3 regions of the Variovorax sp. V35 genome follow, and region 3 is predicted to be linked to each of the others. Evidence: predicted binding sites of a transcription regulator. Region 3 holds the regulator's gene; each other region holds the start of a gene.
The links. Region 3 encodes sigma-54, which starts transcription at its own class of promoters, with help from an activator protein. Its sites were predicted from a motif close to TGGCANGNAANCTGCTTT; they were not measured.

Region 1 (9,511 bases), 2.8 Mb from region 3:
ATCCGAGCAGTGCGGGGGAGACGACGACACGCACCTGGCCGACCTGGTCAAGGAGATCAACAAGCCACCCGAAACACCGGCAGAGTCCCGTGCCCACGAGTCCAGCAGTTCGCAAGCGCGGCAAGCCGCAGACAACGCGCTTCGCGACGCTCAGAACACCGCGGTCGCACGGTGAAGACCCAGGCGCCCGCCCCGGCTTATAAAGAGATCTTTCGAGGAGCGAGGCAAGCGACCGATGGCAAGACAGACAAGAGCCGAGCGCCGACGCGAGCGGGCGCGACAGGAACTGGCCGGCAAGGCCTGGATGGCGATCTTCGTCGGCATCCTGCTGCTGGTGGTCGCTCCCGCCTTCCTGAAAGGGCCGATCGTGGGCACGCTGGGGCCTGCGCTCCGGCCTGCCGGTTGGGTCGCACTGGCGGTCGGGGCCGTGCTGCTGGGCCTGCACTACGTCGTCCGTCGTCAAGCCGCCCCTGTGGAGATCGAGCCCACGGCAGTTCGCGCTCCCGCACGCCCCGCGCCCGCCTCGACAGCCGAGCGTCGCGAGCCCGTGCTGTCGCCCTCGCCATCGACAGCACCCCATGCGGGCCAGGAATCGCAGTGGAGCCCCGCCGTGCTCCACGCCATCGAATGGCGTCGCTTCGAGGCCTTGTGCGAAGCGCTCTACGCACAAGCCGGCTTCACCACGCGCAGCCAATCGCATGGCGCGGACGGCGGTGTCGATATCTGGCTTCAGTCCAGGCATAGTGACGTGCCCCGCATCGTCCAATGCAAGCATTGGCAGAGCAAAGCCGTGGGCGTGAAGGAGATGCGGGAGTTCTTCGGCGTGATGGCTTCGCACCAATTGAAGAGCGGCACCTACGTGACGAGCTCGACCTTCTCGGCGGAAGCGGCGGCATTTGCGAAGGCGAACGGCATCCACGCCCAGGACGGCGCGGCCCTGCTCAAGCTGATCGGCCAGCGCACGCCGGAACAACAAGCGGCACTGCTCGCCGTGGCCTACGAAGGCGAGTACTGGCGCCCCACCTGCGCGAGTTGCGGCACCAAGATGGTGGAAAAGCCATCGTCCAAGAACGACGGCAGCTTCTGGGGCTGCGCCAACTATCCGAAGTGCCGAGGCCGGACGATCCCGAAGTCGAAGACATCCGCGACGGTCTAGCCGGGAAGCGAGCCATGGCCCATCCACCGATGTTCACCGAAGCCTGCCTCGACACCTCGTTCGCACGCACCAGCGAACGCCGCGAAGCCCTCGCCTTGCTCAACACCCGCCTGCACCCCGTCCTGCAGAAAATCGTCGCCGCCGAAGTCGCCTCGGGCAACCGCGTCAATGGCGTCGGCATCGACTGGCCCGACCCGGGCTCGGTGCACGTGACGATGGGCAAACATTTCGGCGACCGCCACGCCAGCGCAGACGCCGCGTTCAGCCTCTGCAACGACCCGCACTACTGGCATGCCGACTACAGCACCGCGGACAAACCACGGCACCTGCTGATCTGCTGAACTGAGGGACGTCGGCCTCAGAGCGGCCTGGTCAGGTACACCGCCTCGCGCCCCACGATCGTTCGCTGCGCGGGCATGAAGATCGTGCAGTCGTCGCACGGCGCGCGGATTTCGTCGGGGCCGTTGGTGGCGATCAGTTCGCCCTTGGCAAAGGTCTCGAAGCCGATCAGCGGGCGCACGAAGGCGAAGTCTTCCGACTTGATGACGTGCGTCTGGAGCAGCTCGAAGCGACGCTGCTCGCCGGGCGCGGGCACGGCCGGGTCCTTGTCGATGAGGCCGAAGTGCGCCAGGAAGTCGAGCGAGATGGCGGTGGCCAGCTCGGAGGCCGAGCGCAGGAAATGCTGGCCGCACTCGGCCACCAGCGCCACGCCCTTGCCGTCGGCCCGGCCATGCTGGCCGTGCTGGATCAGCGGCGTGCCCGAGCCCAGGCCGTCGGGCATCACCAGGTGCACCGACGGGCGGCCGATGGCCATGGCGGCCTCGGCGTTGCGGTCGAAGGCCGGGTACACCCAGAACGGGATCACGGGCTGGCTCGTGGAATGGATGTCGAGGATGTGGTCGGCCGCGCTCACCACCGGGCGCAGCTCGCGGGCGCGGCGCAGCTCGGGGCTGTCCTCGCTGCCGTCGAGCCATTCGGGCGACCACACGCGGTTGAGGTTGTGCACCAACTGGCGGCTGTCGAAAGGCAGCGCCTCGTTGAAGGACTCGTAGGCCGCCACGTTGGCAAAGCTGACGGTGAGCGTGCCGATCTTCGGGCGCACGCCGGTGTCGAGCAGGTGCGTGGCGGCGGTCATGCCGCAGATCTCGTTGCCGTGCGTCAGCGCGTTGATCAGCACATGCGGGCCGGGCTTGCCGGATTCGAAGCGGTGCACGTAGTCGATGCCGACGTTGCCCTCGCGGTAGGCGGACAGGTCGCGGGGGAGGACTTCGAGGGCGGGGGGAGATTGGGTCATGGGGTGGTGAACAGGTGGGATCGGAGGCCGCCGGCAAGTTTGCTACAGCTGGCAAATTCGTGCCGTGCGCCGCAAATCCCCGGATGCGGCTCATGTCCTGAGCCGCATCGCCCTCACCAATTCACTTCGCGCTCCGGCGTCGCCGAAATATGGTGGATCGACAGGTCCGCCCCGTCGTATTCCTCTTCCTGCGACAGCCGCAACCCCATCGTCGCCTTGAGCACGCCGTACACCACCGCGCCGCCGATCAGCGCCCAGACCACGCCAAGCAAGGTGCCGATGAGCTGCGCCCACAGGCTCACGCCGCCGATGCCGCCGAGCGCCTGCGTGCCGAAGATGCCGGCCGCGATGCCGCCCCAGGTGCCGCACAGGCCGTGCAGCGGCCACACGCCGAGCACGTCGTCGATCTTCCATTTGTTCTGGGTGCGCGTGAACATGAAGACGAAGATGGCGCCGGCCACGCCGCCCGCCACGAGCGCGCCCAGCGGGTGCATGAGGTCGGAGCCGGCGCACACGGCCACGAGGCCGGCGAGCGGGCCGTTGTAGACGAAGCCGGGATCGTTCTTGCCCATGGCCAGCGCCACCAGCGTGCCGCCGACCATCGCCATCAGCGAGTTGACGGCGACCAGGCCCGAGATCTTGTCGATGCTCTGCGCGCTCATCACGTTGAAGCCGAACCAGCCCACGCACAGCACCCACGCGCCCAGCGCCAGGAACGGGATGTTCGACGGCGGGTGCGCGCTCAGCGAGCCGTCGCCGCGGTAGCGGTTGCGGCGCGCGCCCAGCAGCAGCACGGCCGGCAGCGCGAGCCAGCCGCCCACGGCGTGCACGACGACCGAGCCGGCGAAGTCGTGGAACTCGTGGCCGGTGACCGAGGCGATCCAGCCCTGGATGCCGAAGGCCTTGTTCCAGGCGATGCCCTCGTACAGCGGGTAGACGAAGCCGACGATCACCGCGGTGGCGATCAGCTGCGGCCAGAACTTGGCGCGCTCGGCGATGCCGCCCGAGATGATGGCCGGGATGGCCGCCGCGAAGGTCAGCAGGAAGAAGAACTTCACCAGCTCGTAGCCGCTTCTTGCCGACAGTTCGGTGGCGCTGACGAAGAAATGCGTGCCGTAGGCCACACCGTAGCCCACCAGGAAGTACACGATGGTCGACACCGAGAAGTCGACCAGGATCTTGACCAGCGCATTGACCTGGTTCTTCTTGCGCACGGTGCCCAGTTCCAGGAAGGCAAAGCCGGCATGCATGGCCAGGACCATGATGGCGCCGAGAAGGATGAACAGCGCGTCAGCGCCCTGTTTGAGTGCGTCCATGAGAGCTTCTTGCAGGTTTTTGGTTTGATTTGGTGCGTCGCACCCGAACGGCTCGGGGCGCCGGCGCAAGAAAGCAAAAATGGTGCCTGATGGCTCTTTGATGGTGCGAAACGACCCAAGAATGGGCCGATTTCGCGGGGTGCGCACCGGATCGGAACGCGACGCCGCAGCGATCAGCCTGCGCCGCCGCGCAGCGCGTCGCGATACCGCCGGCTGCAGGGCACGGTCGTGCCGTCGTGCATGTGCAGCCGGGCGTCGCCGCCGTCGAGCGGCTCGATCTCCTTGATGCGGCCCAGGTTCACGGCGTGGCTGCGGTGCACGCGCACGAAGGTGGCGGGGTCGAGTTGGGTCAGGAAGTCGGTGAGCGTGGCGCGCAGCAGGTAGTCGTGGCCGTTGACGTGCAGGCCGACGTAGTTGCCTTCGGCCTGCAGCCAGTCGATGTCGGTGGCGGCGATGAGGAATTCGCGGCGCAGCTTGCGCACGAGGAAGCGTTCGGGGCGGGTCGGCGGCGGCGCAACGAGTGGGAGCAACTCCTGCATCGAGGGTTGGACTCCTTCCGGTTCCGCCGAAGTCTCTGGCACCGGCGCCACGCCCTCTTCCGGCGGATCGAGCACGCGCGCCTCGCCCTGCAGCCGCAGCATGAAGAGCCGGTAGGCCCACACGCCGAAGACCATCGTGGCGTAGACGCGCACGTCCTTCAGGTACTCGTAGCCCCATCGCCCCATGGCGCCGACGAAGTCGTAGGGCTCGCCGGCGGCCGCATACACCGCGGCACGCAGCCCGAACATCGCCGCGACGTGCGCCAGGCTCAGGAGCACGCTGGCCACCAGGTGCCCCGCAAGAAAGCGCACCCAGTGGTCGCGCGCCAGCGGCGACAGCCGGCGCTCCACGGCCACCAGCACCGGCACCAGGGCCAGCAGCGCGATGTGGCTCGACACCTCCCAGGTAATGACCTCCCAGTTCGCGCGCGGCACGGCGCGGCTGCGGGCGTCGATGAGCGCGACCACGGTGCTGATCGCGGCGTGCACCGTCATCAGCACGATCCAGAAGCCGACCTCGACGTACCGCCGGATCGGTTCGTAGCGCTCGTACAGGTTCTTGTGCGGCTCGCTCATGCGGGGATTCTCGCGAACCGGGGGCCGGATTTCGTCCCCGGGGGCCACCGTTCGTCACAAATCCGGGGCGATCCGTCCCGGCGAGGGTCCGTGGGGCGGGCGCGGGGACCACGATGACCGCCGTTTCTTCATTCCGGGAGCCCGCCATGCCCTCCGATTCCGTTTCAGCCCTCACGTCGCCGCGCCGCCACGACATCGACGCCCTGCGCGCCCTCGCCTTCCTGCTCGTCATCCTCTATCACGTGGGCATGTACTACGTGGCCGACTGGCCCTGGCACCTGAAGAGCCCGCATGCGGCCGACTGGCTGCCGTGGCCGATGCGGGTGCTTAACCTGTGGCGCATGGACTTGGTGTTTCTGATCTCGGGCGTGTCGCTCGGATTTTTGAGCCGGGGCCAGGGCACCTGGGGGCTGCTGCGCAGCCGGGGTCTGCGGTTGATGCTGCCGCTAGCCTTCGGCATGGCGGTGGTCGTGCCCTACCAGGCCTATGCCGAAGGCGTGGCGCGCGGGCTGGTGGCGCCGGGCTTCGGCACCTTCCTGCTGCGCTACCTGTCGATGGGCGCGCCGTGGCCCAAGGGCGCGTTCGCGGGGGCGGAGTTCGGCATCACCTGGAACCACCTCTGGTACCTGCCCTACCTGTTTCTCTACACGGCGCTGGTCGCGTTGACGCTGCCGCTGTGGCGCTCGGCGGCCGGGCAGTGGGTGCGGCGGCGCTTCAACGGGCTGCGGGGCTGGCAGCTGCTCGTGTTGCCCGCGCTGCCGCTCGTGGCGTGGACGGTGCTGCTGGCGCGGCACTTCCCGGCCACGCACAACCTGGTGTGGGACTTCCACCTGCACAGCATCTACTTCACCGTGTTCCTCTACGGCTACTGGATGGGCGTGGACACGGGCATCTGGCGCGAACTCGAACGGCTGCGCCGCGTGTCGCTGCTGCTGGCGGCGGCGGCGATCGGCGCGTTCATCGCGCTGCGCATCGGGGCCCTTGTTCCGCCCAAGGGGCTGCTGATGGACGTGCTGCGCAATGCCTACCTGTGGCTCGCGGTCGCCACCATCCTGGGGCACGGCCACCGCTACCTGAACCGCCCCTGGCCGTGGCTGCGCTGGGCCAACGAGTCGGTCTACCCCTGGTACATGCTGCACCAGACGCTGATCGTCGCGGGCGTGGCGCTGCTTGCACCGCTCGCGCTGGGCCCGGTATGGGAGCCGATGGCGCTGGTCGCCGTGACGATCGCCGGCTGCTGGCTGCTGACCGACGGGCTGATCCGCCGCATCGGCTGGCTGCGCCCGCTGTTCGGGCTGAAGCGCAAGCCCAGGGCCGAGCCTGCGGTGGTGCCTACGCCGCCTGCTTCGGCTTCGGCGTCGTCGACGCCTCGTCCACCGGCACCAGGATGGCGTTCGCCGTCGCCACGAGCTTGAGCTTGTCTTCGCCCTGACCTTCAGGCTGTGCGAACAGCTCGGCCCCGACGAACACCTGCTTGCGCCCCGCCTTCACCACGCGCCCGCGCGCCACGAAGGCCTCGCCGATGGCGGGCGAGATGCAGTTGATGGAGAAGTGCGAAGCCAGCACGCGGCCCGCCACGGTGGCGGCCGCGAAGCCGCTCACGGTGTCGAGCAGCGCGGCGATCATGCCCGCGTGCAGGAAGCCGGTGTACTGGCCCATGTCTTCTTCGCGCCATTTCATGCGCAGTTCGGCCTGCCCGTCGGCGGCCTGGGTGACGTCGAAGCCGGCCCAGCGGTTGAAGGCGGCCGAACGGTTGATGGCCTGGATCGTGTCGAGCATGGGGGTGTCCTTTCAGAGTGAATCAATGGAGGGAAGGCGAGACCCACTCTAGGAAGCGGAGCCGCCGCGCACCGTCTCTTGGGTGACCGGTTCGCCGCCGGCAGATGCCTGCGCGACAGCGGCGCGCCCGCGTCACACCGGCGTCATGAAAAAAACTTTGCGACGCCTTAACCCCGTTCGCCCGCCCCGTCCGTAGAAGCGGAGATTCGTCACCGACTTTCTTCCGGAAGGCTTTCCATGCACACACCGTTCTCCGCCCGTCCTCTCCTGCGTGCCACCGCCCTCGCCGCCCTCTGGCTGACCGCGGGCGCGGGCGCCCATGCACAGCTGCAGGCCGATGCCTCGCGCATCACGCAGGTGAAGGTCTACCCCGGCAGCGCCACGGTGGAGCGCGTGGCGCGCGTCGCGGCGGGCAGCCGCTCGGTCACCTTCGCCTGCCTGCCGGCCGGGCTCGACGTGCAGAGCCTGCAGGTGTCGGCCGGCGCGGCGGTGCGCGTGGGCGAGACCTCGGTGCTCAGCGAGGCGCGCGAGCTCTCGGCCAACTGCGCCACCAGCGCGCTCGACGGCCGCATCCGCGAACTCGAAGACCGCAAGGCCGCGTTGCAGGCCGAGACCGATGCGCTGGGCATGGTCACGGGTTATCTCAAGGGGCTGTCGGGCGGCGAGTCGGGCCCCGGCGCGCGCGCGCCGATGGACGCGCGCAACCTCGCGGCCATGACCGACGCGATGCGCCGTTCGGGCCAGGACGCGCTGCTCAAGCAGCACCAGATCCAGCGCCAGCAGACCGACCTCGACCGCCAGCTCAAGCCGCTGCTGGCCGAGCGCGGCCGCACGCAGGGCCAGGGCGCGCAGGTGACGGCCGTCACCGTCACGCTGGCCGCCAGTGCCGACGCCGACGTGAAGCTCAGCTACCAGGTCAACGGTCCGGGCTGGACGCCCAGCTACCGCGCGCTGCTCGACACCACGACGCGCAAGGTGCGCATCGAACGCCAGGCGCTGGTGGCGCAGGCCACGGGCGAGGACTGGCGCGGCGTGAAGCTGGTGCTGTCCACCGGCCAGCCGCGCCGCGAGACCACGGGGCGCATGCCGAGCGCGTGGCGCATCGGCATCGAACCGCCGCCGCGCGCGAATGCCGAGGCGGCGTACATGGCCTCACCGATGCCTGCCGCCGCCCCGGCCGCCATTGCCGCCGACCGCAAGATGGCCATGGAGCGCGTGCGCGAGCCGCTGTTCGACGTGAGCGTGTTCGACAACAGCTTCGCCACCGAATTTGCCGTGCCGCAAAGCATCGACGTGCCTTCCAACGGCCAGCGCGTGACCCTGGCGCTGGGCCAGCATGAAGACACGGCGCAGCTCGCCGCGCGCACCAGCCCGCGCGTGGACCCGAGCGCCTTCCTGGTCGCCGAGATGGCGCAGCCCGCGGGCGTGTGGCCGGCCGGCCCGATGCAGCTGTACCGCGACGGCAACTTCGTCGGCCAGGGCCGCTGGAACGCGCCGAGCGACGCGAAGCTCACGCTCTCGTTCGGCCGCGACGAGCTGGTGCGCGTGCAGGTCGAGCCCGAGCGCGACAACCAGGGCTCGGGCGGCTTCGTCGGCTCGCGCGCCGAGCGCCAGGTGCAGCGCGCCTACGTGGTCGAGAACCGCCACCGCACACCGATCGCGGTGCAAGTGCTGGAGGCCGCGCCGGTGTCGGTCGACGAGCAGGTGCGCGTGACCACGCGCTTTGCGCCGCAGCCGGCCGATCAGGCGTGGAACAAGCAGCCGGGGCTGGCGATGTGGCGCTTCGACCTGGACGCGGGGCAGACGGCGCGCGTGTCGGCGGACTACACGATCGGGTATCCGAAGGATGCGCGGTTGCAGATGCGCTGAGGGCGTGTGTTCAGGGCGTGTGCACAGGCCACCGGGCACTTCCCTCCGCGAATGTCCCCCGGCCTGCGGCCTCCTCCTTGATTTCGCTGCGGGAAGCACCCAGCGTCCTGCGCACGGGACGCGGCGGTGGTGTGCAGCTGATCAACAAGTGCTCTGACCGCGCTCACGTCGATGGGGTGCCTTGCGCAGCGAAATCAAGGAGGAGGGGCGAAGCCCCGGGGGACATTCGCGGAGCAAGGCTCCCCGTCGGCGGGAGCGCCGCCCTGAACACTCGGCACTTCAGAAATCAAACTTCGCCGACACCTCGAAGGTCCGCCGCGGCGCCAGCAGCACCTGGCTCGCGGCGCGGCCGGTCCAGGTCGCATAGAGCCGGTCCGTCAGGTTGCGCACGCGAAAGCTCAGCAGCGCATTCTTCAGGCGGTAGCTCACGGCCGCATCGACCGTGGTGAAGCCGTTGATGCGGATCTGGTTGGCGTTGTCGGTGTACATCGGCCCCGTGTGGTTCAGCGATGCGAAGTACTCGAACTTCGAGCCGTCGGGCCGGTAGGTGGCGAAGACATTGGCCATGCGCTCGGGCACGTTCGGCGGGGTCTTGCCCACGCGCGAGACGTTGCCGGCTTCGACCAGCGTGTCGAAGCGCGCATCGAGCGCCGCGAGGTTGCCCGCCAGCGTCCATTCGCGCGTGGGCTTCCACACGGCCGACAGCTCGAGGCCGCGTGACGACTGCCGGCCGTTGTTCACCGTGGTGGCGGCGTTGTTCGGGTCGCGCGAGAGCACGTTGTCGAGTTCGATCTTGTACAGCGCGGCGGTCCACTCCAGGTTGGCCGCGGGCAGGCTCTGCTTGAAGCCCACCTCGGCCTGCTTGCCGCGCGACATCGGGAACGCGGCGTTCGAGGCCGACAGCAGGAAGAGCGATCCCACCGGCAGCGTGGCGTTGGTGTATTGCGCATACAGGCTCGACTGCGGCGACAGGTCGTACACC
Region 2 (9,511 bases), 290 kb from region 3:
CGCCGCCGCCCCCCGACCCCGCCGTGGTCGCCGAGGTGGAAGACTGGAACCTGGCCCAGGCCGAGAACACCCGCGAAGGCTACGAGGCCTACCTGCGGCGCCACCGCCGCGGCCTGCATGCGCGCGAGGCGCGCAACGCCATCGCCCAGCTCAACCGGCAGTCACCGCCTCCGCCGGCCGCGGGCAGCACGAACCCCGTGCCGACCGTGATCGCGGGCGCACCGCCGGCCCCGCCACCGCCGCCGGCCGCGGCGCCCGGCATGGGCCGCGTGCAGTTCAACATCCGGCCCTGGGGCCAGGTCTTCGTCGACGGCGCTGACCGCGGCGTGAGCCCGCCGCTCAAGTCGCTGCCGCTGCGCCCCGGCATCTACACCATCGAAGTACGCAACGGCGACCTCACGGCCTACCGCCAGCGCGTGACGGTGCAGGACAGCAAGTCCGCACCGGTGGTGAGCCACGAGTTCAAGTAAGAGGGCGGCGCGTCAGGGCGTGCCGGTGCGCAATGCGCGGCGGTACTGCACCGCCTCCGCCACATGCGCGGCCTGCACCGCGTCCTGCCCCGCGAGGTCGGCGATGGTGCGCGCCACCTTCAGCGCGCGGTGCGTGCTGCGCGCCGACCAGCCCAGCCGCGCGGCCGCCTGCTGCAGCAGCTGGCGGGCGGGGCCGTCGAGCATGGCGTGCGTGTCGATCGCGCGGCCCTGCAGCGCCTGGTTCGCGTGGCCCTGGCGTTGCAGCGCGCGGTCGCGTGCGCCCACCACGCGCGCGCGGATGCTGTCGGTCGATTCGCCTGCCGGCGCGTCGAGCAGCTGCGGCGCCGACACGGCCGCCACCTCGATGTGCAGGTCGATGCGGTCCAGCAGCGGGCCGCTGAGCTTGCCCTGGTAGCGCGCGATGCGCTCGGGCGTGCAGCGGCAGGGCTTGAGCGTGGAGCCGAGGTAGCCGCAGGGGCAGGGGTTCATCGCGGCGATGAGCTGGAAGCGGGCCGGAAACTCCGCGCGCCGGGCGGCGCGGGTGATCGTGATGGTGCCGGTCTCCAGCGGCTCGCGCAGGGCTTCGAGTGCGGCGCGCGTGAACTCGGGGAACTCGTCGAGAAACAGCACGCCGTGGTGCGCGCGCGAGATCTCGCCCGGCCGGGGCGGCGAGCCGCCGCCCACCAGCGCCACCGCGCTCGCCGTGTGGTGCGGCGTGGCCGTCGGGCGGCTCATCCAGCGCTCGGGCGCCAGCCGGCCGTCGAGGCTGGCGATGGCCGCGCTTTCCAGTGCCTCGTCCACGTTCATCGGCGGCAGCAGGCCGGCGAAGCGGTGCGCCAGCATCGACTTGCCCGAGCCCGGCTCGCCCACCATGAGCAGGCTGTGGCCGCCGGCCGCGGCGATCTCGAGGGCGCGCTTGGCGCCGGTGTGGCCCTTGACGTCGGCCAGGTCGGCATAGCGCGGGGCGCCGTCGCCGGGCGCGGCGCGCACGTGGGTCCAGCCGTCGTCGCTCGCGTCGACCGGCCCGCCGCCGCTGGCGACGAACTGGCGCACCACGTCGAGCAGGTGCCGGGCGCCGTACACCTGCGCACCGGGCACCAGCGCGGCCTCTTGCGCGCTGTCCAGGGGCAGCACCAGCCGCACGGCCGTGCCTTGCGTGTAGGTGGCCACGGCCATCGCCAGCGCGCCGCGCACGGGGCGCAGTTCGCCCGACAGCGACAGCTCACCGGCGAACTCGTGGCCGGCGAGGCGGGCGTTCTCGATCTGCCCGCTGGCCGCGAGGATGCCCAGCGCGATGGGCAGGTCGAAGCGGCCCGAGTCCTTCGGCAGGTCGGCGGGCGCCAGATTGACCACGATCTTCTTGTTGGTCGGAAATTCGAGCCCGGCGTTCTGGATCGCCGAGCGCACGCGTTCGCGCGCCTCCTTGACCTCGGTCTCGGCCAGCCCGACCAGCGTGAAGCTCGGCAGGCCGTTCGCCAGATGCACCTCGACCGTGACGGCGGCGGCCTCCAGGCCGAGCAAGGCGCGGCTTTGCACCAAAGACAGACTCATTTTTCTCCCTCTCCCCAAGTTGGTGCGCCTGCGACGTGCAAGCCCAGGACCGTGCAGCGTGCAAGCGTGTGCAACTGCCGGAAACAGGGCTTGTAACGATTTGGCGCTCATCGCCGGACACCTGCGCCCTCTGACCGGGGCGGTATTCGTGCAGTTTGGCACGCTCCCTGCTTTGAGGGTGCTCAGGTCCAACAACACACTTGCGAGGAGTTCCCTGATGACGCACCGTACCGCCGCCCAGGCGTTGATCGTTCTGGCCACTGCACTGACCGCCTCGGGCGCCGCCATGGCCCAGGCCGCCGACGCCGCCGCACCGGCGCCCGCGCCCCTGCTCACGGGCAATGTCTCGCTGACCACGAACTACAAGTTCCGCGGCCAGGACCAGGACATGATCGGCAAGAACGACTACGCCAAGACCAAGGGCTTCAAGCCCGCCATCCAGGGCGGCTTCGACTACGCCTTCGGCGACAGCGGCTTCTACATCGGCAACTGGAACTCCAGCGTCAACTGGCTCAAGGGCAACAGCATCGAGAGCGACCTGTACGGCGGCTACAAGTTCAAGGCCGGCCCGGTCGACATGGACGTGGGCGCGCTCACCTACATCTACCCGGGCAACTCGGTGGGCAACACCACCGAGCTGTACGTGGGCGCCACCTACGCCAACGACAGCTTCGGCTCGTTCACGGCCAAGTACTCGCACACGGTGTCCAAGGACTACTTCGGTTACGCCGGCGCCAAGACGGGCTCGGGCCTGAAGGGCCGCAACACCGGCTACCTGAACCTGGCCTACAGCAAGGAGATCGTGCCCAAGGTCACGCTCAAGGCCGCCGTCGGCTTCACCAACATGTCCAGCGACATCCGCAGCCTGGGCTACAAGAGCTACGTGGACTACAACATCGGCGCCACCTACGACTTCGGCAGCGGCCTGACGCTCACCGGCTCGGTGCAGGGCGCCAACAAGAAGTCCAACTACCAGGTCGTGGCCTACCCGGGCATCGAGATCCCCGACTTCGGCACCTTCGGCACCACCTACTACTCGCCCAACAAGGCACGCTTCATCCTCACGCTGACGAAGACGCTGTAATCGACACAACAACCAGGCGCGGCCCACGTTGCCGCGCCGCCTTTCATCCATCCAGAAGGAGCAACTCATCATGAAGCTGGTCACAGCCATCATCAAACCGTTCAAGCTCGACGAGGTGCGCGAAGCGCTCTCGGCCATCGGCGTGCAGGGCATCACCGTCACGGAAGTGAAGGGCTTCGGTCGCCAGAAGGGCCACACCGAGCTGTACCGCGGCGCCGAGTACGTGGTCGACTTCCTGCCCAAGGTGAAGATCGAGGCGGCCATCTCCGACGAGCTGGTCGACCGCGTGATCGAGGCGGTGGAAGGCGCCGCGCGCACCGGGAAGATCGGCGACGGCAAGATCTTTGTCTACAACCTCGAGCAGGTCGTGCGCATCCGCACCGGCGAAACGGGCCGCGAAGCCCTCTGATCGAGTCCTGGCCCGAAAGAACAACGACTATGAAAAAACTTCTTGTCTCTCTTGCGCTCGGTTTGAGCGTCTTCGTCGCCGGTACTTCGGCGCTGGCCCAGGCACCCGCCGCCACCCCTGAGGCACCGGCTGCATCGGCACCTGCTGCACCTGCCGCGGCTGCGCCCGCGCCTGCAGCGGCTGCGGCACCCGCTGCTGCCGAAGCTGCACCCGCCGCACCGGCCGCCGCCCCCGCGCCCAAGGTCGACTCCGGCGACACCGCCTGGATGCTCACCTCGACCCTGCTCGTGATCCTGATGACCATTCCCGGCCTGGCGCTGTTCTACGGCGGCCTGGGCCGTTCCAAGAACATGCTGTCGGTGCTGATGCAGGTCTTCGTGATCTTCTCGCTCATCAGCCTGCTGTGGGCCATCTACGGCTACAGCCTGGCCTTCACGGGCGACGGCAACTTCTTCGGAAGCTTCGACAAGATCTTCATGAAGGGCATCACGCAGGAGACCTTCGGCGCGCTGACCACGATCCCCGAATACGTGTTCTTCGCCTTCCAGGGCACCTTCGCGGCCATCACCGTGGCGCTGATCGTCGGCGCTTTTGCAGAACGCGCCAAGTTCTCGGCCGTGCTGCTGTTCTCGGTGATCTGGTTCACCTTCAGCTACGTGCCCATGGCCCACATCGTGTGGGGCGGCGGCCTGCTGGGCAAGGACGGCGCGCTCGACTTCGCCGGCGGCACCGTGGTGCACATCAACGCCGGTATCGCCGGCCTGGTCGGTGCCTACATGGTCGGCAAGCGCGTGGGCTACGGCAAGGAAGCCTTCACGCCGCACTCGCTCACGCTCACCATGGTCGGCGCTTCGCTGCTGTGGGTCGGCTGGTTCGGCTTCAACGCCGGCTCGGCAGGTGCGGCCAACGCCGCCGCCGGCCTGGCCTTCGTGAACACGGTGCTCGCCACCGCCGCCGCGGCCCTGTCGTGGATCCTGGGTGAGAGCCTGCACAAGGGCAAGGCCTCGATGCTGGGCGCCGCATCCGGTGCCGTGGCCGGCCTCGTGGCCGTCACGCCCGCCGCCGGTTTCGTCGGCCCGATGGGCTCGATCGTGATGGGCCTGCTGGCCGGCCTGATCTGCCTGTGGGGCGTGGGCGGCCTCAAGCGCATGCTCGGCGCGGACGACGCGTTCGACGTGTTCGGCGTGCACGGCGTGGGCGGCATCCTGGGTGCCATCCTGACCGGCGTGTTCGCTGCCAAGGGCCTGGGTGGCACCGGCGGCCTGACGCCCGACACCTTCTCGATGGGCGCGCAGGTCTGGATCCAGGTCAAGAGCGTGCTGTTCACCATCGTGTGGTCCGGCGTGGTCGCCTTCATCGCCTACAAGATCGCCGACCTGACCCTCGGCCTGCGTGTGTCGGAAGAAGAAGAGCGCGAAGGCCTCGACATCTCCTCGCACGGCGAAACGGCCTACAACCGCTGAGTCGCACACAGACAGCGGGTGGCCCGGCACGGCGCCGGCCCCCGCTCCTCCAAGACCACCACCACCCTTTTCGATACAAAGAAGAACAACCACTCCCGGTTTTTTCAGGCGAGTCTCCTTTGGATGTTCAGCCCGCGAGCGCTTCGGCGTCAGCGGGCTTTTTTTTGCCCGCGGCCCGCGTGGCCGGGGGCACAATCGCCCCACCATGTGGACCTCCATCGAAGACAGCCTCTGCGAACTGGGTGAATCGCCGTTCTGGCATCCGCACGAACGCGCGCTCTACTGGCTCGACATCCCGGGCCGCGCCGTGCTGCGCACGCGCGGCGAGATCGGTTCGCCCACGGCCACGGTCGAGCGATGGGCCTTGCCCACCGAGCCCGGCTGCATGGCGCCGGCACGCACGGGCGGCCTCGTGATCGCGCTGCGCGACGGCATCTACCGGGCCCGCGAATGGGGCGGCAGCCTCGTCGCGATGGCGCGCGCGGAGCACGACGTGCGCACCATGCGCTTCAACGACGGCAAGTGCGACGCGCTCGGCCGCTTCTGGGCCGGCTCGCTCAACGAGGCCAAGGACCGCGCCAACGCCGCGCTCTACTGCTTCGACGCACGCCCCGGAGACGTCTCGCCCACCATCACCTCGATGCTGGAGCACGTCACCACCGCCAACGGCCTGGCGTTCTCGCCCGACAACCGCACCCTGTACTGGGCCGACACCGCCGCGCACGTGGTGCGCGCCTGGGACTGGGACGCCGAGGCCAACACGCTCTCGCATGCGCGCGTGTTCCAGCAGTTCGACCCCAAGCCCGCGGGCTGGGTACCCAGCACGCCCACGCACTACGACGGCCGTCCCGACGGCGCCACCGTCGACGCCGCCGGCCACTACTGGGTCGCGATGTTCGAAGGCGCGCAGCTGCTGCGCTTTGCGCCCACGGGCGAGCGCGTGGCCGCCATCGCGGTGCCGGTGCAGTGCCCCACCATGCCCTGCTTCGGCGGCGACGATTTGCGCACGCTGTTCGTCACCAGCGGGCGCAAGGGCCGCCCGGCCGACGAGCTGGTGCAGCGCCCGGCCTCGGGCACCGTGCTCTCGATGCGCGTCGACACGCCGGGCCTGCCGGTGAATTTCTTCGAAGACTGAGTCGGGCCGCTGCCGAGGATGGCCCTGCACCACATCCCCCCGATCCAATGCCTGCTGACCTTCGAGGCCGTTGCGCGCCTGCGGCATGCGGGCCGCGCGGCCGACGAGCTGTGCGTGACGGCCAGCGCCGTGAGCCACCGCATCCGCCAGCTCGAGGCGCACGTGGGCTTCAAGCTCTTCGGTCGCAGCGACTTCAGCCTCACGGCCGACGGCGCGGCCTACCTGGCGAACGTGCGCGTCGGCCTGGCCGCGCTGCAGCAGGCCACGCCCGGCAGCCGTGACGCGGCGCTGCGCGCACCGCGCCTGAGCGTGGCCGTCACGCCCACCTTCAGCCGCCAGTTTTTGATGCCGCGGCTGGAGCTCTTTCGCAACATCTACCCCGACATCGAGCTGGCGCTGCATGTGTCGATCCCGCTGCTCGACGTTACGGCCGAGCAGACCGACCTGCAGGTGCGCTACGGCATCGGCGCGTACGCCGACTGCGAGCACCGCCTGCTCATCGCCGAGGACGTGGTGCCCGCCTGCAGCCCGAGCTACCTGAACGAGTTCGGGCCCTTCGACGGCTTTCGCACCGCGGCCGAGATCGCCAGCGCGCGGCTGATCCGCAGCCCGCTCGAGCCCTGGGGCACCTGGTTCGCGAGCTGCGGCATCGACCAGCCCGAGCCGCACCTGGGCGCGCAGTTCAACGACCTGGGCCTGGTCTACGACGCGGCGGCCAGCGGCTTCGGCGTGGCGCTGGTGCGACAGAAGCTGGGCGCCGCCTGGTTCGAATCGGGCCGGCTGGTGGCGCTGTCGGAACGGCCCGTGCCCTCGCCGCACCGCCACTACATCTGCTGGCAGCCGGGCACGCTGGAGCGCTGGGAATGCGCGGCCTTCGTCGACTGGATCGTTCAGACGCTGCACTGACCGACAGGTCTGCCCGACAAATTTTTATCAAGGTCCGGGCAAAAAACCTTCAATCCGGACGGCGCGCATCTCCCTAGAGTGCGGGGCACAACAACAGCCTCCCCGGAGACAACGCATGACCTGGCAGCAGATCTACGACCCGTTCGGCAACATGATCATTTCCACCGCGCTCGCCGCGATCCCGGTGGTGGTGATGCTTGCGTGCCTCGGCTTCTTCCACATCAAGGCCCACATCGCCGCCGGCCTGGGCCTGCTGGCGGCGCTGGCCGTCGCCGTGTTCGCCTACGGCATGCCGGCCGAGATGGCCGGGCGCGCCGCGCTCTTCGGCGGCTTCACGGGCCTGCTGCCGATCGGCTGGATCGTGCTGAACATCATCTTCCTGCAGCAGCTGGCCGAACAGAACGGCAGCTTCAAGGTGCTGCAGGACTCGCTCTCGGGCATCACCGAAGACCGCCGCATCCAGCTGTTGCTGATCGCCTTCTGCTTCGGCGCGTTCTTCGAGGGCGCGGCGGGCTTCGGCACGCCGGTGGCGGTCACGGCCGGCATCCTGATCGGCCTGGGCTTCTCGCCGCTGGCCGCCTCGGGCCTCTCGCTGATCGCCAACACGGCGCCGGTGGCCTTCGGCGCGCTCGGCACGCCGGTGATCACCCTGGCCAAGGTGCACGGCTACGACCTGATGGAAGTCACCGCGATGATCGGGCGCCAGCTGCCGTTCTTCTCGCTGCTGGTGCCGTTCTGGCTGGTCTGGGCCTTCGCCGGACGCAAGGCGATGATGGAAGTGTGGCCGGCCATCCTGGTCACGGGGGTGTCGTTCGCGGTGCCGCAGTACCTGGTGTCGAACTTCATCGGCCCCGAGCTGGTCGACATCATCGCGGCCATCGTGTCGATGGCCAGCCTGGTGCTGTTCCTGCGCGTGTGGCAGCCGAAGAACGTGTGGCGCTCGCCCTCGCTGCGCGGCAAGGACGTGAGCGCGCACGAGGCCAAGCCGCCGGCCGCCATCGTCGTGCACAGCCGCGAAGCGCTGGTGCGCGCGTGGATGCCCTGGGTGATCCTCTCGGTGTTCGTCTTCATCTGGGGCCTGCCGGCGGTGAAGACCGCGCTCAATGGCGTCTTCGCGCCCTCGTTCCCGATGGGCGGGCTGCACAACCTGATCGAGAAGATGCCGCCGGTGGTCACCGCGCCCACCAAGGAAGGCGCGGTGTACGTGCTGAACCTGCTGTCGGCCACGGGCACCGGCATCCTCTTGTCGGCGATCGTGAGCGCGCTGTTCATGAAGTACAACCCGGTCGAGATCGTGCGCACCTTTTTTCGCACGCTCTGGATGGTGCGCTACTCGCTCATGACCATCGTGCTGATGCTCGCGCTGGGCACGCTCACGCGCTACTCGGGCACCGACACCACGCTGGGCCTGGCCTTTGCCAACACCGGCGTGTTCTATCCCTTCTTCGGCACGCTCATGGGCTGGATCGGCGTGGCCATGACGGGCTCCGACACCGCGTCGAACGTGCTGTTCGGCGGCATGCAGAAGGTCGCGGCCGAGCAGTTGGGCCTGGCGCCCAACCTCATGGGCGCGGCCAACAGCTCGGGCGGCGTGATGGGTAAGATGATCGACGCCCAGTCGATCGTGGTGGCCTCCACCGCCACGCGGTGGTTCAATCACGAAGGCGACATCCTGCGCTACGTGTTCTTCCACTCGATCGCGCTGGCCTCGCTGGTCGGCCTGTACGTGACGCTGCAGGCCTATGTGTGGCCATTCACCCTGATGGTCGTCCGCTGAAAGTTGTTCCCGCCATGAATGCTCCCGTCACGACCGACCAGCACACGCAGCTGTCGAAGGCGGAGCGCCAGGCGCAGGTGGTGCGGGCGCTGCAGGCGCACCTGCCCGCGCATGCGCTCATCTGGCACGCCGAAGACACCACGCCCTACGAATGCGACGGCCTCACGGCCTACCGCCAGCGCCCGCTGGTGGTGGCCCTGCCCGAGACCGAGGCGCAGGTGGCCGCCGTGCTGCGCGCCTGCCATGCGCTGGCCGTGCCGGTGGTGGCGCGCGGCGCCGGCACCGGGCTCTCGGGCGGCGCCATGCCGCACGCGCTGGGCGTGACGCTGTCGCTGGCCAAGTTCAACCGCATCCTCAAGGTCGACCCCGTGAGCCGCACGGCCGTCGTGCAGTGCGGCGTGCGCAACCTCGCCATCAGCGAAGCCGCCGCGCCCTTCAACCTCTACTACGCGCCCGACCCGTCGAGCCAGATCGCCTGCACCATCGGCGGCAACGTGGCCGAGAACTCGGGCGGCGTGCACTGCCTGAAGTACGGCCTCACGCTGCACAACGTGCTGCGCGTGCGCGGCTTCACGGCCGAGGGCGAACCCATCGAGTTCGGCGGCGAGGCGCTCGATGCGCCGGGGCTCGACCTGCTCGCATTGGCCATCGGCAGCGAAGGCATGCTGGCCGTGACCACCGAGGTCACGGTCAAGCTCGTGCCCAAGCCGCAGCTG
Region 3 (9,511 bases):
TCGAGATGGCCGGCAAGCTCACCATCAAGGGCGTCAGCAAGTACGTGACGGTGCCCGTGAGCATCGTGTCGTCGGGCGGCGCCTACTCGGTCGCCACGGGCACGCTCACGATCCAGCGGCTCGACTACAAGGTGGGCGACGGCGAATGGACCGACACCTCGGTGGTCGGCAACGAGGTGCAGGTGCGCTTCAAGCTGACGCTCGCGGGCCTCGGGCCGCTGTGACGACGATTTCATTTCCCATGCATCCTTCTTCCCTTGCCATGAACAAGCTCTTCTTCGCCGCGGCCCTGTGCGCGGGCGCGGCCCTGCCGCTGGCCGCCACGGCCCAGGAATACACCGCGCCGCCGCTGGCCGCCAAGCCCGCGGGCGGGCCGGTCAAAAATGCGAGCTACGTGATCGACCCGACCCACACCTTCGTCATGTACGAGATGGGCCACTACGGCACCACCACCAACCGCGGCCGCTTCAGCACCAAGGACGGCTCGGTGAAGATCGACGGCACCGGCGCCAGCGGCAAGGTCGACATCACGATGGACATCAGCTCCATCAACACCGGCGTCGACCTGCTCAACCGCCACGTGCAGAGCAAGGACTTCTTCAACGTGGCCGAATTTCCCACCGGCCGCTTCGTGGCCGAGCGCATCGACTTCAGCGGCGACAAGGTGACCGACGTGCCCGGCACGCTCACGCTCATGGGCCAGACCAAGCCGGTGACGCTGAAGGCCGTGCGCTTCAACTGCTACCTGAACCCGCTCATCAACCGCCAGGTCTGCGGCGGCGACTTCGAGGCCACCGTGCAGCGCAGCGACTGGGGCATCACCTGGGGCCTGAACTTCGGCTTCGAGAACAAGGTGAAGCTGCTGGTGCAGGTCGAAGCCGTGAACGTGCAATGAACCCATTCCCCACCGGAGCCTTCCCATGACCGACGCCCACCTTCTGTCCCTGCTCGGCATCGCCGGCGCCATGGCCGTGGGCGCGATGAGCCCGGGCCCGAGCTTCGTCATGGTGGCGCGCACGGCCGTGGCCTCGCGCAGCGACGGGCTGGCTGCGGCGCTGGGCATGGGCGCCGGCGGGCTGGCGTTCTCGATCGCGGCGCTGGCCGGGCTGCAGGCGGCCTTCCTCGCGGTGCCGGGGCTGTACCTCGCGATCAAGGCCTTCGGCGGCGCCTACCTGATCTACCTGGGCTTTCGCATCTGGCGCGGCGCGCGGCAGCCGCTCGCGATCACGCCCGACACGGACGCCTCGCCCCGAAGCCAGGGCCGCAGCGGACGCACCTTCCTGCTCGGCCTGGCCACGCAGATCAGCAACCCGAAGACGGCGGTGGTGTATGCGAGCATCTTCGCGGCCTTCCTTCCGCGTGAGGTGCCGCTGGTGCTGGCGCTCGCGGTGCCGGCCGTGATCTTCTGCATCGAGACGGGCTGGTACGCGATCGTCGCGCTGGCGCTGTCCTCGGCCGCGCCGCGTGCGGCCTACCTGCGCTACAAGACCTGGATCGACCGCGCGGCCGGTGGCGTGATGGGCCTGCTGGGCCTGCGGCTGGTGTGGTCGGCGGTGCGCGGCACCTGAGCCGCTACAACAGGCTCTCGGGCGTGAGCGGCGACAGCAGCTCGAGCATGGTGCGGTCCCAGAAGCCCGAGTCGGGCTCTTCGTGCAGCACGGTGGTCTTGCCGCCTTCCTCGCTGACCCATTCGATGCGCCGCGAGCCGACTGCGCCCGCATTACCGCCTTCGGCAAAGCGCAGCCGGTAGGCGCCCTGCTGCTTGAGCACGTCGAGCAGCTTCAGTGTCTGCTGCGCCATCTCGGGGCTGCGGATGAACAGGCCGATCTCGGTGTTGTGGATCTCGGAGCGCGGGTCGAAATTCATCGAGCCGACGAACAGGATGCGCTGGTCGATCACCGCCGACTTGGCGTGCAGCCGCCCCACCGACGTGCCGAACAAACCCAGCCGCACGCTGCGCCGCGTGCGCGCGGAACTCAGCTCGTGCAGCTCGGCGCCCAACGCGAGCATGTCGGCGCGGTAGCGGCGGTAGGCGGTGTGCACCAGCGGTTCGTCGGTGGCGGCGAGCGAGTTGGTGACCACGCTGATCTTCACGTTGCGCCCGCGGATCTCGCGCATCACCTCCAGCCCCGACGCGCCCGGGATCAGGTAGGGCGAGACCAGCGTCACCTCGCTGCGCGCGCGGCGCATCTGCTCGACCACGTTGTAGCGCACGCTGTCCACGTCGAGCAGCGGCACGCCGCCGTACGACGCGGTCTTGCCGATCACGCGGTCGGGCGAATCGGCATAAGCCTCGGCGGTGGTCCAGATCAGGCCCAGCTTGCCGGCGTCGAGGTCGTCGGCCACCGGGCTGTAGCCGAGCAGGTCGTTGGGCGCAGGCCTGGGCGGCGGCGGCGTGGTGTCGGGGCCGGTGGCGGCGTCGAAGCGGCGCTGCAGCTCTTCGCGCGGCAGGTCGGTGTGCACGACCGCGCCGATCGGGCGCACGTGCGGGCTGTTCCAGTACTGGTCGAACAGCACGCCCAGGCGCGGGATCAGCGCACCCGTCACGAAGGTGTCGAGGTCGATGAAGTTCGGGCCGGTGGTGCGGCGGAAGTACTGGTTGCCGATGTTGCGCCCGCCCGCCACCGCCATCGCGCCATCGGCGATGAAGAGCTTGTTGTGCATGCGGCGGTTGACGCGGCTGAAGTCGAACAGCGACGCGGTGAAGCGCTTGAGCAGGCTGCCGCGCCCCGCCGGGAACGGGTTGAACAGGCGCAGCTCGACGTTCGGCGTGGCGGCCAGGCCGAGCAGCAGCTCGTCTTCGCCGGACGTGTACAGGTCGTCCATCAACAGGCGCACGCGCACGCCGCGCTGGGCCGCATCGCGCAGAGTGCGCAGCAGGTAGCGGCCGGTCTCGTCGTTCTCGATCTGGTAGTACTGCACGTCGAGCGTGCGCTGCGCGCGGCGCGCCAGCTGCAGCCGCGTGTCGAAGGCGAAGTCGCCGCCAGGCATCAGGCGAAAGCCGCTGAGGTCGGGGTCGGGCTGCGAGGCCAGCGCGATCTTGCCGAGCGCGGTGTCGGCCGAGACGGCGATGGCCTTGGTGGGCGGGCGCGGTGCCTCGTCGGGCAGCGTGGCGCAGCCGGCGAACAGCAGCGCCGCAGCCACAACAAGAACCCAATGCCCCCAGCGCGACAGCAGGCGACGGGTCATCGTGGGCTTTCTACAGAGCCTTGCGCAGGTTGGCCGGTGCGATGCGCAGCGCTTCGCGGTACTTGGCGACGGTGCGGCGCGCGCACTCGATGCCCTGCTCTTTCAGCATCTCGGAGATCTGGCTGTCGGACAGCGGCTTCTTGATGCTCTCGGAACTCACGAACTGCTTGATCAGCGCGCGCACCGCGGTGCTCGACGCATTGCCACCGGTCTCGGTGCCCAGCGCCGAACCGAAGAAGTACTTCAGCTCGACCGTGCCGAAGGGCGTGGCCATGTACTTGGCGGTGGTCACGCGCGAGATGGTCGACTCGTGCAGGCCCAGCTCGTCGGCGATCTCGCGCAGCACCAGCGGGCGCATGGCCAGCTCGCCGTGCACGAAGTAGCTCTTCTGGCGCTCGACGATGGCGTTGCTCACGCGCAGGATGGTGTCGAAGCGCTGCTGGATGTTCTTGATGAACCAGCGCGCCTCCTGCAGCCGCTGCGACAGCGCCTGGCTGCCCTCGCCCTTGTGCGACTTGAGCGCACCGGCGTAAATGTCGTGCACGCGCAGGCGCGGCATGACCTCGGGGTTGAGCATGACGCGGAACTTCACGTTGGTGCCGCGCCCGGTCTTGGTGACGATCACGTCGGGAATGACGATGTTGCGTTCGACGTCGACAAAGCGGCGCCCCGGCTTGGGCTCGAGCCGCGCAATGACCTGCAGCGCCGAGCGCACCAGGTCTTCGTTGGTGCGCGTGAGCGTGGCCAGGCGCTTGAAGTCGCGCCGCGCGAGCAGCTCCATGGGCTGCTTGCAGATCGCGATGGCGGTCTTGCGGATGAGCGCTTCGGCCTCGGTCTCGTCTTCGCTGGCAAGCGCCTTCAGCTGGATGCTCAGGCATTCGCCGAGGTCGCGCGCGCCGACGCCCACCGGCTCCAGGCTCTGCAGCAGGCCCAGCGCCACCTGGAAGTGGTGCACGAGGTCGTCGAACTGGTCGTTGTCGTCGCCCGCCAGGCCCGAGGCCAATGCGGGCAGCGAGTCTTCGAGGTAGCCGTCGTCGTTGAGCGACTCGATCAGGAAGCGCAGCGCGGCGCAGTCGTTTTCATTGAGCCGCAGGCTCAGCGCCTGGCGGTGCAGGAACGACTGCAGCGACTCCTGGCTGCGCGCGAGTTCGGTGGCGTCGGCACGCTCGTCGTCGCCCAGGTTGTTCTGGCGCGCGGGCGCGTCGCTGCCCCACTCGCTGTCGTCGGGCGCCATGTCGACGGTGCCGTCGCCTTCCCAGTCGGGCTCGCGCTCGGCGATCTCGGCGGCGGGGCCGTCGGTGTCGGGGGTCGAGGTGGTGGTGTCGCTGGAGGTGGAGGACGTGCTGGCGGCGGACGGCGTGAACTCGGCCTCGCCCTCGCCCGCGTCGTCGCGCGGCACCGGCGCGTCGGCCGTGTCCAGCCCGAATTCCTCGCGCGCCGCTTCTTCCGCGGTGCGCTCGAGGAACGGGTTCTCGTCCAGCATCTGCTCCACCTCCTGGCTCAGTTCGAGCGTGGAGAGCTGCAGAAGCCGGATCGACTGCTGCAGCTGAGGCGTCAAGGCCAGATGCTGCGAAACGCGAAGGGACAGCCCTTGCTTCATAGGAACCGCCCCCGCCCTTACATGCGGAAGTGCTCGCCCAGGTACACCCTGCGTACCTCGGCGTTGTCGACGATCTCCGAGGGTGTGCCTTGTGCCAGCACGTGCCCGTCGCTGATGATGAACGCGTGATCGCAGATGCCCAGCGTCTCACGCACGTTGTGGTCGGTGATGAGCACGCCGATGCCGCGCTCTTTCAGGAAACTGATGATCCGCTGGATCTCGATCACGGCGATCGGGTCGATGCCGGCGAAGGGCTCGTCCAGCAGGATGAAGCGCGGCTGTGTGGCCAACGCACGCGCGATTTCGACGCGGCGGCGCTCGCCGCCCGACAGCGCGAGCGCGGGCGAATCGCGCAGGTGGTCCACGCGCAGGTCGGACAGCAGGTCGGCCAGTCGCTCTTCGGTGGCCTGCTTCGACAACGGCACCATGCGGCCGTTGGCGTCGGGCTCGCGCTGCAGCTCGAGCACGGCGCGCACGTTTTCCTCGACCGTGAGCTTGCGGAAGATCGAGGCTTCCTGCGGCAGGTAGCTCAGGCCCATGCGCGCGCGGCGGTGAATGGGCATGTGGGCGATGGGCTCGCCGTCGATGGTGATCTCGCCGGCGTCGGCGCGCACCAGCCCGACGATCATGTAGAACGAGGTGGTCTTGCCCGCGCCGTTGGGGCCGAGCAGTCCGACGACCTCGCCCTTTTGCACGTCGAGCGAGACGTCTTTCACGACCGTGCGGCTGCCGTAGCTCTTCTTGAGGCCGCGCGCCACGAGGCGGCTGCCCGGAATGCCGTCGGCGGTCTGGGTTCCTGCGGTTTCGATCACTTGCGCCCTTCCCCTTCGGGGCCGCCCAGCGTGGTGCTCGGACGCAGCCCGGCGCCGGGCGCGGGAGTGGGTGCCGGGGCCGCGGGCTTCTTGCCACCGGCCGCGGGTGCGGAGCCGGGCGCCGCCGGGGCCGGCGTGGCCTTCGGCGTGAGGATGGCCTTGACGCGACCGCCGCCGCCCGCCGAGACGCCGGCGTTCGGCGGCACGAGGGAGCCGTTGACGGTGTAGGTGTCGTTGCTCTGGTCGTAGACGATCAGCGCGCCGCTGCTCTCGTCGTTGGCCGTGGCGCCGATCAGCCGGCGCATGACGGCGCGGCGGATGAACTTGACGTTGTCGGCGCGGCTGTCGTACTCGATGACTTCCGACTCGCCCTCGATCCACTCGTCGCCGGCGTTGCGCTTCTGCTTGTAATAGGCCAGCTTGCCGGGCGCCGCCGTGACCACGCCGTACTGGTAGCCCTCGGCGTCCTGGCGCACGTCCAGCCGCGCGCCGCGGATGATGATCGTGCCCTTCGTGACCAGCACGTTGCCGGTGAACACGCTGGTCTGTTTCAGGTCGTCGTAGCGCATCGAGTCGGACTCGATGTTCATCGGCTTGGTGCGGTCGGCGGTTTCGGCCAGGGCGCCCGAGGCGGCACCGGCCAGCAACAGCGCACCGAAAGCCAGGCGGCCGAGGCGACGAAGGGTGGGGAATGTGGGGATGGAGGGCAATGTCATAAAGGCACGAAACTTGCTCTGAAACATTGTATGCGTGGGATGGCAATTGCCCACCGCCGCCAATGAAAAAGCCCGCCGAAGCGGGCCTTGCATTCGACCAAAAAGCAGGTCGCCGGGTCGGTCAGCCCTTCTTGGCTTCGCCGATGAGGAAGGTCGCGACCTGCAGCACCTTGGACATGCTGCCGGCGGTTTCGCCGTCCACATACCAGCGGCCCGCCACGGCCAGGGCCGGCACGCCGGCGACCTTGTAGGCCTCGGTCTGCTGCGCCGCGCGGCGGGCCTTGCTGGCCACGCCGAAGGACGCAAAGGTTTCCTTGAACTTGGCGCCGTCGAGGCCGGCACGCTCGGCCCAGGCCTGGATGTTGGCGTCGCCGTTCAGGTTCTGGCGCTGCGCGTGGATGGCGGCGAACACCTTCGAGTGGTACTCGTCCAGCTTGCCCATCGCTTCGAGCGTGAAGTACAGGCGCTGCTTGGCTTCGACGTCGTTGCCCACGAAGGGCACCGGGATGCGGCGGAAGGCCACTTCCTTCGGGGCCGCCTTGACCCAGGCTTCGAGCGACGGCTCGAAGTCGTTGCAATGCGGGCAGTTGTACGAGAAGAACTCGACCACCTCGACCTTGCCGGCGGGTGCATCGACGGGCACGCGCTTGTCGAGCACGAGGAAATCGGTGCCGGCCTTGGGGGCGCGCTGGGCGTGTGCCGGAACGGCAGCCAGCGAAAGCAGCCCGATCGAAGTGGCGGCCAGCGAAAAGTCACGACGTTTCATGGAAAAGGTTCTCCTGTGGGTACCGCAGTACAGAGCCGGCGCGCCGCCGGGAGTTCCCCGTGGACGGCGCGACCGAGGCGCTGGAATTGACAAACGAGTGCGGCAGATGCCGCGCGGGCGAGAGCTTAAAGGCTGTTCAAGAAAGGCGCTGACGGGTCAGCGCTGCACGCGCACCAGCGCCGATTCGAGACCGCCGCCATCGAGCCGTTCCTTGAGCCGGTCGGCGTCGTCCTTCTTGTTGAACGGACCCGCGCGCACGCGGTAGACCGTGCGACCGGCCTGCTCGCGCTCGGTGACCTTGGCCTCGACGCCCATGAGCGACAGCTTGGCGCGCTGCGCCTCGGCGTCGTCGGTGGTGCGGAAGGCGCCAGCCTGCACGAAGTACATGAAGGGATCGGCACCCGACGACGACGGTGCGGCGGCGGTCGTGTGGCTCGGCGCGGCGGACGCGGTGGTCGTGCTGCTGCCGCCTGCGCGGGCCCGGGCGAGGTCGCCCAGCGGATCGTTCGACGGCGGCAGGGCGTTGGCTTCGGCCGGCACCGGCGCGGGGCGCGTCGGCTTGGGCGCCACCACCACGGGGGCCGGGGCGGTGACCGGCGCGGTGGCGACGGGCGGCGTGCCGGGGGCCACGGTGGCGGGCGCGCCGGTGATCGGGTTCACCGGGCCGGTGGCCGTGGCGGCCGGCGGCGTGGCGGCCGGCTTGGGCGCGCCGGCCTTGCCGGCCAGCGGCGCGTTCGGGTCCCAGTCGCGGTTCTTGCGGGCTTCGGCTTCGTCCTGCTCGGCACCGCCGCGTTGCGTCTTGTTGACGAACGGGATCGGCACCTTGGTGACGTAGACCGCGATGCCCAGGGCGACGCCCAGACCGAGCACCAGGCCGATGATCAGCCCGATGACGATGTTGCCGCGTTGTCTGCTTGTCTTCTTCATGTTCAGAGGGTGATTCACATCTTGCTCGGCGCACTGACGCCGAGGATCGCGAGGCCATTGTGCAGCACCTGCGCGGCCGCTGCGACGAGTGCGAGACGCGCCAGCTTGACCGGCTCGTCGTCCACCAGGATGCGCTCGGCATCGTAGTAGCTGTGGTAGCTGGCCGCGAGTTCGCGCAGGTAGAAAGTCACGTCGTGCGGGGCGAAATCCTTCGCCGCCGCCGTCAGCATGGCCGGGTACTTGGCCAGCAGCAGCATCAGCGCCTGGGCCGCCGGGCTGTCCAGCGGCGACAGGTCGACCGCCTTGAGCGCGGCCACGTCGCCGCCCCAGGCCGCGAGCACCGAGCAGATGCGCGCGTGGGCGTACTGCACGTAGTACACGGGGTTGTCGTTGTTCTTGGTGACCGCCAGGTCGACGTCGAAGGTGTATTCGGTGTCGGGCTTGCGGCTGAGCAGGAAGAAGCGCACGGCATCGGTGCTGGTCCACTCGATCAGGTCGCGCAGCGTGACGTAGCTGCCGGCGCGCTTGCTGATCTTGACCTCTTCGCCGCCCTTCATGACGCGCACCATGGTGTGCAGCACGTAATCGGGGTAGCCCTCGGGAATGCCTTCGCCCGCGGCCTGCAGGCCGGCGCGCACGCGCGCGATGGTGCCGTGGTGGTCGGTGCCCTGGATGTTCACGACCTTGTGGAAACCGCGCTCCCACTTGGCGATGTGGTACGCCACATCGGGCACGAAGTAGGTGTACGTGCCGTCCTTCTTCTTCATCACGCGGTCTTTGTCGTCGCCGTAGTCGGTCGACTTCAGCCACAGCGCGCCGTCCTGCTCGTAGGTCTTGCCGGCGGCCACGAGCTTGGCCACGGCCGCCTCGACGCGGCCGCTGGTGTAAAGGCTGGACTCGAGGTAGTAGTTGTCGAAGCGCACGCGGAAGGCCTGCAGGTCGAGGTCCTGCTCGCGGCGCAGGTAGGCCACGGCGAATTCGCGGATGCTGTCCAGGTCGTCGATGTCACCGCTGGCGGTGTACTCGCGGTCGTCCGACTTGACGGTCTTCTTGGCCTTGAAGTCCTCGGCGATGTCGGCGATGTAGTCGCCGTTGTAGGCCGGGGCTTTTTCGCCGCTGGGCCACTCGGGGTCGCCGGGCTTGAAGCCCTTGGCGCGCAGCTGGGTGCTGTTGGCCAGCGTCTGGATCTGCACGCCGGCGTCGTTGTAATAGAACTCGCGCCACACACTCTGGCCCTGCGAGGCCTGCAGGTTGCAGATGGCGTCGCCCAGCGCGGCCTGGCGGCCGTGGCCGACGTGCAGCGGACCGGTCGGGTTGGCCGACACGAACTCGACCAGCACCTTTTCGCCGGTGGCGGGCTGCTGGCCGAAGCCTTCGCCGGCGGCCAGCACCTCGCGCACGATCTGCTGCTTGGCGGCGGCCTTCAGGCGGATGTTGAGGAAGCCGGGGCCGGCGATCTCGATGGCCTCGACCCATTGGCCGAAAGCGGGGGTGGCGAGCA

Region 1: the regulator sigma-54 is predicted to act here: its motif matches at 3,837-3,854, upstream of ACAM42_RS23400 (ammonium transporter).
Region 2: the regulator sigma-54 is predicted to act here: its motif matches at 2,178-2,195, upstream of ACAM42_RS01345 (TorF family putative porin).

What each region holds. Positions count from the first base shown of each region.
Region 1 covers NZ_AP028666.1:5,103,206-5,112,716, forward strand. Annotated here, with positions in the region: gene ACAM42_RS23380 (hypothetical protein) at 1-175, shown strand, start outside; gene ACAM42_RS23385 (restriction endonuclease) at 305-1,156, shown strand; gene ACAM42_RS23390 (hypothetical protein) at 1,171-1,497, shown strand; gene ACAM42_RS23395 (succinylglutamate desuccinylase/aspartoacylase family protein) at 1,515-2,450, opposite strand; gene ACAM42_RS23400 (ammonium transporter) at 2,564-3,766, opposite strand; gene ACAM42_RS23405 (LytTR family DNA-binding domain-containing protein) at 3,940-4,881, opposite strand; gene ACAM42_RS23410 (acyltransferase family protein) at 5,028-6,296, shown strand; gene ACAM42_RS23415 (PaaI family thioesterase) at 6,214-6,660, opposite strand; gene ACAM42_RS23420 (DUF4139 domain-containing protein) at 6,898-8,529, shown strand; gene ACAM42_RS23425 (TonB-dependent receptor) at 8,809-9,511, opposite strand, start outside.
Region 2 covers NZ_AP028666.1:289,020-298,530, forward strand. Annotated here, with positions in the region: gene ACAM42_RS01335 (serine/threonine-protein kinase) at 1-470, shown strand, start outside; gene ACAM42_RS01340 (YifB family Mg chelatase-like AAA ATPase) at 483-2,021, opposite strand; gene ACAM42_RS01345 (TorF family putative porin) at 2,239-3,105, shown strand; gene glnK (P-II family nitrogen regulator) at 3,176-3,514, shown strand; gene ACAM42_RS01355 (ammonium transporter) at 3,544-4,977, shown strand; gene ACAM42_RS01360 (SMP-30/gluconolactonase/LRE family protein) at 5,183-6,112, shown strand; gene ACAM42_RS01365 (LysR substrate-binding domain-containing protein) at 6,131-7,018, shown strand; gene ACAM42_RS01370 (L-lactate permease) at 7,134-8,795, shown strand; gene ACAM42_RS01375 (FAD-linked oxidase C-terminal domain-containing protein) at 8,810-9,511, shown strand, end outside.
Region 3 covers NZ_AP028666.1:582,013-591,523, reverse strand. Annotated here, with positions in the region: gene ACAM42_RS02725 (YceI family protein) at 1-224, shown strand, start outside; gene ACAM42_RS02720 (YceI family protein) at 263-895, shown strand; gene ACAM42_RS02715 (LysE family translocator) at 921-1,568, shown strand; gene ACAM42_RS02710 (phospholipase D family protein) at 1,573-3,189, opposite strand; gene rpoN (RNA polymerase factor sigma-54) at 3,200-4,789, opposite strand; gene lptB (LPS export ABC transporter ATP-binding protein) at 4,807-5,601, opposite strand; gene lptA (lipopolysaccharide transport periplasmic protein LptA) at 5,598-6,317, opposite strand; gene ACAM42_RS02690 (thiol:disulfide interchange protein DsbA/DsbL) at 6,439-7,083, opposite strand; gene ACAM42_RS02685 (SPOR domain-containing protein) at 7,240-8,010, opposite strand; gene argS (arginine--tRNA ligase) at 8,025-9,511, opposite strand, start outside.